Regions from separate parts of the Streptomyces sp. NPDC047971 genome, predicted to be linked through region 1. Evidence: riboswitches for the same ligand, from Rfam matches in the RefSeq annotation. Region 1 holds a riboswitch; each other region holds the start of a gene.

The links. Region 1 has a riboswitch for cobalamin ahead of AB0D99_RS03635 (energy-coupling factor ABC transporter permease). Riboswitches for the same ligand answer to the same signal wherever they lie in the genome.
Region 2: linked by a shared signal. The riboswitch ahead of metE (5-methyltetrahydropteroyltriglutamate--homocysteine S-methyltransferase) and the one ahead of AB0D99_RS03635 (energy-coupling factor ABC transporter permease) in region 1 are both predicted to bind cobalamin.
Region 3: linked by a shared signal. The riboswitch ahead of cobN (cobaltochelatase subunit CobN) and the one ahead of AB0D99_RS03635 (energy-coupling factor ABC transporter permease) in region 1 are both predicted to bind cobalamin.

What each region holds. Positions count from the first base shown of each region.
Region 1 is NZ_JBEZNW010000002.1:240,252-242,426, forward strand. It holds gene dhaL (dihydroxyacetone kinase subunit DhaL) at 1-471, shown strand, start outside; gene AB0D99_RS03630 (PTS fructose transporter subunit IIA) at 468-872, shown strand; cobalamin riboswitch at 945-1,141, shown strand; gene AB0D99_RS03635 (energy-coupling factor ABC transporter permease) at 1,170-1,868, shown strand; gene AB0D99_RS03640 (energy-coupling factor ABC transporter substrate-binding protein) at 1,868-2,175, shown strand, end outside.
Region 2 is NZ_JBEZNW010000007.1:1,235-3,409, reverse strand. It holds gene AB0D99_RS09220 (aldo/keto reductase) at 1-76, shown strand, start outside; gene AB0D99_RS09215 (glyoxalase superfamily protein) at 198-530, shown strand; cobalamin riboswitch at 665-819, shown strand; gene metE (5-methyltetrahydropteroyltriglutamate--homocysteine S-methyltransferase) at 1,032-2,175, shown strand, end outside.
Region 3 is NZ_JBEZNW010000010.1:158,331-160,505, forward strand. It holds gene AB0D99_RS13155 (cobalamin biosynthesis protein CobG) at 1-371, opposite strand, end outside; cobalamin riboswitch at 636-794, shown strand; gene cobN (cobaltochelatase subunit CobN) at 830-2,175, shown strand, end outside.

The DNA.
Region 1 (2,175 bases):
CGCGGTTTCGCCGCCGTGACGGACACGCTGGGGAAGGAGCCGCCCGCGACGCCGGGGGCCGTACTCGTCGCCGCCGGGCGGCAGTTGATCTCGACCGTGGGCGGCGCGTCCGGTCCGCTGTACGGGACGCTGCTGCGGCGGACGGGGAAGGCCCTCGGCGACGCGCCGAGCGTGACGCGGGAGGAGCTGGCCGCGGCGCTGACCGCGGGGGTCGCCGCCGTCGGACAGCTCGGCGGGGCGCGCGTCGGGGACAAGACGATGCTGGACGCGCTCGTTCCGGCGGCCGAGGGGCTCGGCGAGTCCTTCGCGGCCGCCCGGGAGGCGGCAGAGCGGGGGGCCCTCGCGACCGTGCCGCTCCGGGCGCGCAAGGGGAGGGCGAGCTATCTCGGCGAGCGTTCCGTCGGACACCAGGACCCGGGGGCCACCTCGTCCGCGCTGCTGGTCGACGCCCTCGCCGAGGCCGCCGCATGACCGCGCCGGTCGGGATCGTCCTCGTGTCGCACAGCGCGGAGGTGGCCGCCGCCGTCGCCTCGCTGGCCCGGGGTCTCGCGGGCGGCGGGGCGACCGCGCCGATCGCCCCCGCGGGCGGCACACCGGACGGCGCTCTCGGCACCAGCTCCGACCTGATCGCCGCGGCGGCGCACGAGGTCGACCGGGGCGCCGGTGTGGCGCTGCTCGTCGACCTCGGCAGCGCCGTGCTGACGGTCAAGGCTCTCCTCGCCGAGGAGGACGAGCTGCCGAAGGGCGCCCGGCTCGTGGACGCGCCGTTCGTCGAGGGCGCTGTCGCCGCCCTCGTGACGGCGAGCGCGGGCGGGGATCTGGCCGCCGTGACGGCCGCCGCGTCGGAGGCGTACACGTATCGAAAGGAGTGAGGGGGGCGCGCGCGAGATCTGTCACACACCGTCCCACGACGCCTCCGTGTTGTGATGCGCCTGGTCAACCCACTACTGTCACACCGCCTTGGTGTACGGGAAACCGGTGTGGAACCGGTGCGGCCCTCGCCACTGTGATCGGGAAGTCCGGCTCCATCCCTCCGGGGAAGCCACTGGACCACCGCGGGAGACCGCGGCGGTGTGGGAAGGCGGAGCCGCGACGGCATGACCCGTCAGCCAGGAGACCGGCCAAGGTGCGTTGTCCATCCACGAGGTGCTGGAGAGGGTCTCCCAACCATGCATATAGCCGAGGGGTATCTGCCCCCTGTGCACGCGGCCGCCTGGGGCGTCGCGTCCGCTCCGTTCGTCGTCCACGGCGTCCGTGCGCTGACCCGTGAGGTCAGGTCCAACCCCGAGTCCACCCTGCTGCTCGGTGCGTCCGGTGCGTTCACTTTCGTCCTTTCCGCGCTGAAGATCCCGTCGGTGACGGGAAGTTGCTCGCACCCGACGGGCACGGGGCTCGGCGCGATCCTGTTCCGGCCGCCCGTGATGGCGGTCCTGGGCACGATCACGCTGCTCTTCCAGGCGCTGCTGCTCGCCCACGGCGGGCTCACGACACTCGGCGCCAACGTCTTCTCGATGGCGATCGTCGGCCCCTGGGCCGGCTTCGGCACGTACTGGCTGCTCCGCCGGTCCAACGTGCCGCTGATGGTGAGCGTCTTCTTCGGCGCCTTCGTCGCCGACATCTCCACCTACTGCGTCACCAGCGTGCAGCTCGCGCTGGCCTTCCCCGACCCGGGCAGCGGCGTGCTCGGCGCGCTGGCCAAGTTCGGAGGCATCTTCGCCGTCACGCAGCTGCCGCTCGCCGTCAGCGAGGGGCTGCTCACGGTGCTCGTGATGCGCCTGCTGAAGCAGTCCAGCAAGGGGGACCTGACCCGGCTCGGGGTCCTGCTCCCGTCCCGGAAGAAGACCGAGAAGGCGGAGGCGAGCGCCTGATGAGCCGGAACGCGAAGATCAACACCCTGCTGCTGCTCGTCGTGGCGGCCCTGGCCGTCCTCCCGCTGGTGCTGGGGATGGGCGACCACAAGGAGGAGCCGTTCGCCGGCGCCGACGGCGAGGCGGAGGCGGCGATCACGGAGATCGCCCCCGACTACGAGCCGTGGTTCAGCCCGCTGTACGAGCCGCCGTCCGGCGAGATCGAGTCGGCGCTGTTCTCGCTCCAGGCGGCGCTCGGCGCCGGTGTGCTCGCGTACTACTTCGGCGTGCACCGGGGCCGCAAGCAGGGCGAGGCGCGCGCCGAGGC
Region 2 (2,175 bases), on a different contig from region 1:
CACCCTCTCCGCACGCGACGCGGGCTACGTCCCGCCGTCCCTCACGGAACCGGAGCTGCGCCGCCGCGGCCGCTGACTCCCGGCCGGACCGCGCTCGGCGTCGGGCGCGGTCCGGCTCCGCCGCGCGGAGCGCGCGGATCCGGCACCCCGTGCGGGGTGCCGGGCGGATGTCAGAGGTGTCTGCGACGATGCGTCGCATGGACGAGGCAGTCATCCCGGTCCTCCGGGTCAGCGACGCGGCGGCGGCCGTCGCCTGGTACGAGCGGCTCGATTTCACCCAGCAGTGGGTCCACCGCTTCGAGCCCGGGTTTCCCGCGTTCGTGGAGGTGGCCCGGGGCGAGGTCCGCCTGTTCCTGTCGGAGCACCGGGGCGACGCCCGCCCCGACACCCTGGTCTACCTCCGTGTGCGTGATGTCGACGCCGTGGCCGCCGAGTTCGGGGCGCGGGTGGAGGAGGCTCCCTGGGCGCGCGAGATCGAGCTGCGGGACCCGGACGGCAACCGGCTCCGCGTCGGAACGCCCAGGACATGACGCGGGGCTCCGCGCGGGCACCGCGTTGTCCTGATTCCGTATCCGGATGGTGGACTCCGCTCGCCGCTGAGCGGTCGCGCCCCCTAGTCTGGCGGGGCAGCTGGTTCGCCCCGTCCGCCAGGCGGGATGCGTCGTAAGAGGGAACCCGGTGGGAATCCGGGACTGCCCCGCAGCGGTGAGCGGGAACGACCGCCGTCATACGCACTGGGACCGCGAGGTCCTGGGAAGCGACGGCCAGTAGGTGTCCGCCGGTTCGATCCGGTGGGCGTGCTCGCGAGTCCGAAGACCTGCCCGTTGCCCGCACGCGGACGATTCCGCGCGCGGACATCCCGGTGACCTCGTGGGCGGGTTGGGAGTCCCCCGGACATAGTCCAGGGGGAGGACATGGCGAGCGGCACGTGCGGAGTTCTCCCGCGGCGTGGCCCGCGCGTTCTGTCGTTCCTTCGCGTCCGCGTCCCGTCTCCGGGGATGTTTCCGGACACATCTCGCGAAGGAGAGACCGTGACAGCGAAGCCCGCAGCCGCGGCAGCACGAGCCACCGTGTACGGCTACCCCCGCCAGGGGCGGAGCCGCGACCTGAAGAAGGCCGTCGAGGGCTACTGGAAGGGCGGCGTCACCGCCGACGACCTCCGTCGGACGGCGGCCGGCCTCCGCCGTGCGAACTGGCGGCAGTTGGCCGACGCCGGCATCCACGAGGTGCCGACCGGCGACTTCTCGTACTACGACCACGTCCTGGACACCAGTGTCATGGTCGGCGCCGTCCCCGCACGCCACCGCGCCGCCGTCGAGGCGGACGCGCTCGACGGGTACTTCGCGATGGCCCGCGGCACCCGGGACGTGGCGCCGCTGGAGATGACCAAGTGGTTCGACACCAACTACCACCACCTGGTCCCCGAGCTCGGACCCGACACCGTCTTCGCCGCCGACTCCGCCAAGCAGGTGGCCGAGCTGAAGGAGGCCCTCGGGCTGGGCCTGGCCGCGCGGCCCGTGCTCGTCGGCCCCCTCACCTACCTGCTGCTCGCCAAGCCCGCCCCCGGTGTGGCCCCCGACTTCGAGCCGCTGACCCTGCTCGACCGGCTGCTCCCGGTGTACGCGGAGGTGCTCGCCGATCTCCGCGCGGCCGGTGCCGAGTGGGTGCAGCTGGACGAGCCCGCGCTCGTCCAGGACCGCACCCCGGCCGAGTTGAACGCCGCCGCCCGCGCCTACCGGGATCTGGGAACCGCCACCGACCGGCCCAAGCTGCTCGTCGCCTCCTACTTCGACCGCCTCGGCGACGCGCTCCAGGTGCTCGCCGCCGCCCCGGTGGAGGGCCTCGCCCTCGACTTCACCGGCTCCGCCGCGGCGAACCTCACGGATCTCGCCGCGGTCGGCGGCCTGCGCGCCAAGCGGCTGGTCGCCGGGGTGGTCGACGGCCGCAACATCTGGATCAACGACCTGCAGAGGTCGCTGGCCACCCTCGGCACCCTGCTCGGCCTCGCCGACCGGGTCGATGTCGCCGCGTCCTGCTCCCTGCTGCACGTCCCGCTGGACGCGACGGCCGAGCACGACATCGACCCGCGGATCCGCCGCTGGCTCGCCTTCGCCCGCCAGAAGACCACCGAGGTCGCCACCCTCGCGCGCGGTCTCGCCGAGGGCACCGACGCGA
Region 3 (2,175 bases), on a different contig from region 1:
AGTCCGTCGAGACCCGAGGCCGGGGAGGCGACGATGTTGCGGACGCGTTCGTGGGTGGGGGAGGGCAGCAGGCCCGCCTCGGCGAGGAGCGCCGCGAGCCGCGCCCCGCAGTCGTCGGCGAGGCCGCGCAGCTCGGCGTTGCCGCGGGAGGTGATGCTGAGTCGCCCGTCGCCCAGGGTCTCCGCCGCGCCGGCCAGGATCTCGACCTGACGAGGGGTCAAACAACCTCCGGGCAGGCGGAGTCGGGCGAGGCGGCCGTCGTCGGCGGAGTGCAGGCGCAGCGCCCCGGGGCACGCGTCGCCACGGTCCCGTATGCGAGGTTCGCCCGGGTCGGGCGTCGGGGGCGGGGTGGGCGGCATGGCGGCGAGCATACCGACGGGCCACCGGGCGGCCACCGGGTGTGATCCGGCCACGAGGAAGCCCTCACCGGCCGCGATCCGGCCATGAGGATCCCCCCACCGGCCGCGATCCGGCCGGGCCGCCGGGCCACCGTCGCCCGGAGCGCCTCGGTCCCGCCGCCCGGGGCGCCTCCCGCGCACCGTCCGGTCCTCGCCCGTCGTCGCGGCGTCGCGACGACGGTCCCGCCCGCGGTGTGATCCGGCCGACTCCGCCACCCGCACCGGCCCGTCGACCGCACGATCTACTATGCAGACGGCATGGGGTCCCAGGACCCCGGGGAGGAAGCCCGGTGAGAATCCGGCGCGGTCCCGCCACTGTGAGCCGGCCCGGACGTGCGCGAGCACGACCCCGGGACCGGTGAGTCAGGAACTCCCGCCGTCCATACGACCACCCGGGGCGCGGACAACCCCGAGGAAGGCCTGCGCTCGCCATGCTCCTGCTGCTGTCGCACTCCGACACCGACCTGCTCAGCGCCCGCGCGGCCGGCGGCCCGGTGGAGTACCGCTTCGCCAACCCCGCCCGTCTCCCCCTCGCCGACCTGACCGGCCTCCTGGCCGAGGCCGAGCTCGTCGTCGTCCGCCTCCTCGGCGGCCTCCGTTCCTGGGAGGACGGCCTCGACGCGGTGCGCGCCGCCGGGAAGCCGATGGTCGTCCTCAGCGGCGAACAGGCCCCCGACGCCCAGCTGATGGAGGCGTCCACCGTCCCCGTCGGTGTCGCCACCGAGGCGCACGCCTACCTGGCGCACGGCGGCCCCGCGAACCTGGAGCAGCTGGCCCGCTTCCTCTCCGACACCGTTCTGCTCACCGGTCACGGCTTCGAGTCCCCGGCGGCCGCCCCGACCTGGGGCCCGCTGGAGCGCACCGCGCGCACGTCCACCGGCCCCACCGTCGCCGTGCTCTATTACCGCGCCCACCACATGAGCGGGAACACCGGCTTCGTGGACGCGCTGTGCGGGGCGATCGAGGACGCCGGCGCCCGGCCCCTCCCGCTGTACGTGGCCTCGCTGCGGGCCCCCGAGCCGGAGCTGCTCGACCGGCTCCGCACCGCCGACGCGGTCGTCACCACCGTCCTCGCGGCGGGCGGCACCAAGCCCGCCGAGGCGCAGGCCGGCGGCGACGAGGAGGCATGGGACGCGGGCGCGCTGGCCGCGCTCGACGTGCCGATCCTCCAGGCGCTCTGCCTGACCGGTTCGCGCGCGGCCTGGGAGGAGAACGACGAGGGTCTCTCCCCGCTGGACGCGGCGAGCCAGGTCGCCGTCCCCGAGTTCGACGGCCGGCTCATCACCGTTCCGTTCTCGTTCAAGGAGATCGACGAGGACGGTTTGCCCGCGTACGTCGCCGACGCCGAACGGGCCGCCCGCGTCGCCGGGATCGCGGTCCGTCACGCCCGGCTCCGCCACATCCCGAACGCCGAGAAGAAGCTCGCCCTGGTCCTGTCCGCGTACCCGACCAAGCACTCCCGGATCGGCAACGCGGTCGGTCTGGACACCCCCGCCTCCGCCGTCGCGCTGCTGCGCCGACTGCGGGAGGAGGGATACGACTTCGGTCCGGTCGAGGACATTCCGGGCCTGGTCTCCGGCGACGGCGACGAGCTGATCTACGCCCTGATCGAGGCCGGCGGGCACGACCAGGACTGGCTGACCGAGGAGCAGCTGGCGAAGAACCCGGTCCGCATCCCGGCGGCCGACTACAAGCGCTGGTACGCGCAGCTCCCGGCCGAGCTGCGCGAGGAGGTCGAGGAGCACTGGGGTCCGGCGCCCGGCGAGATGTTCCTCGA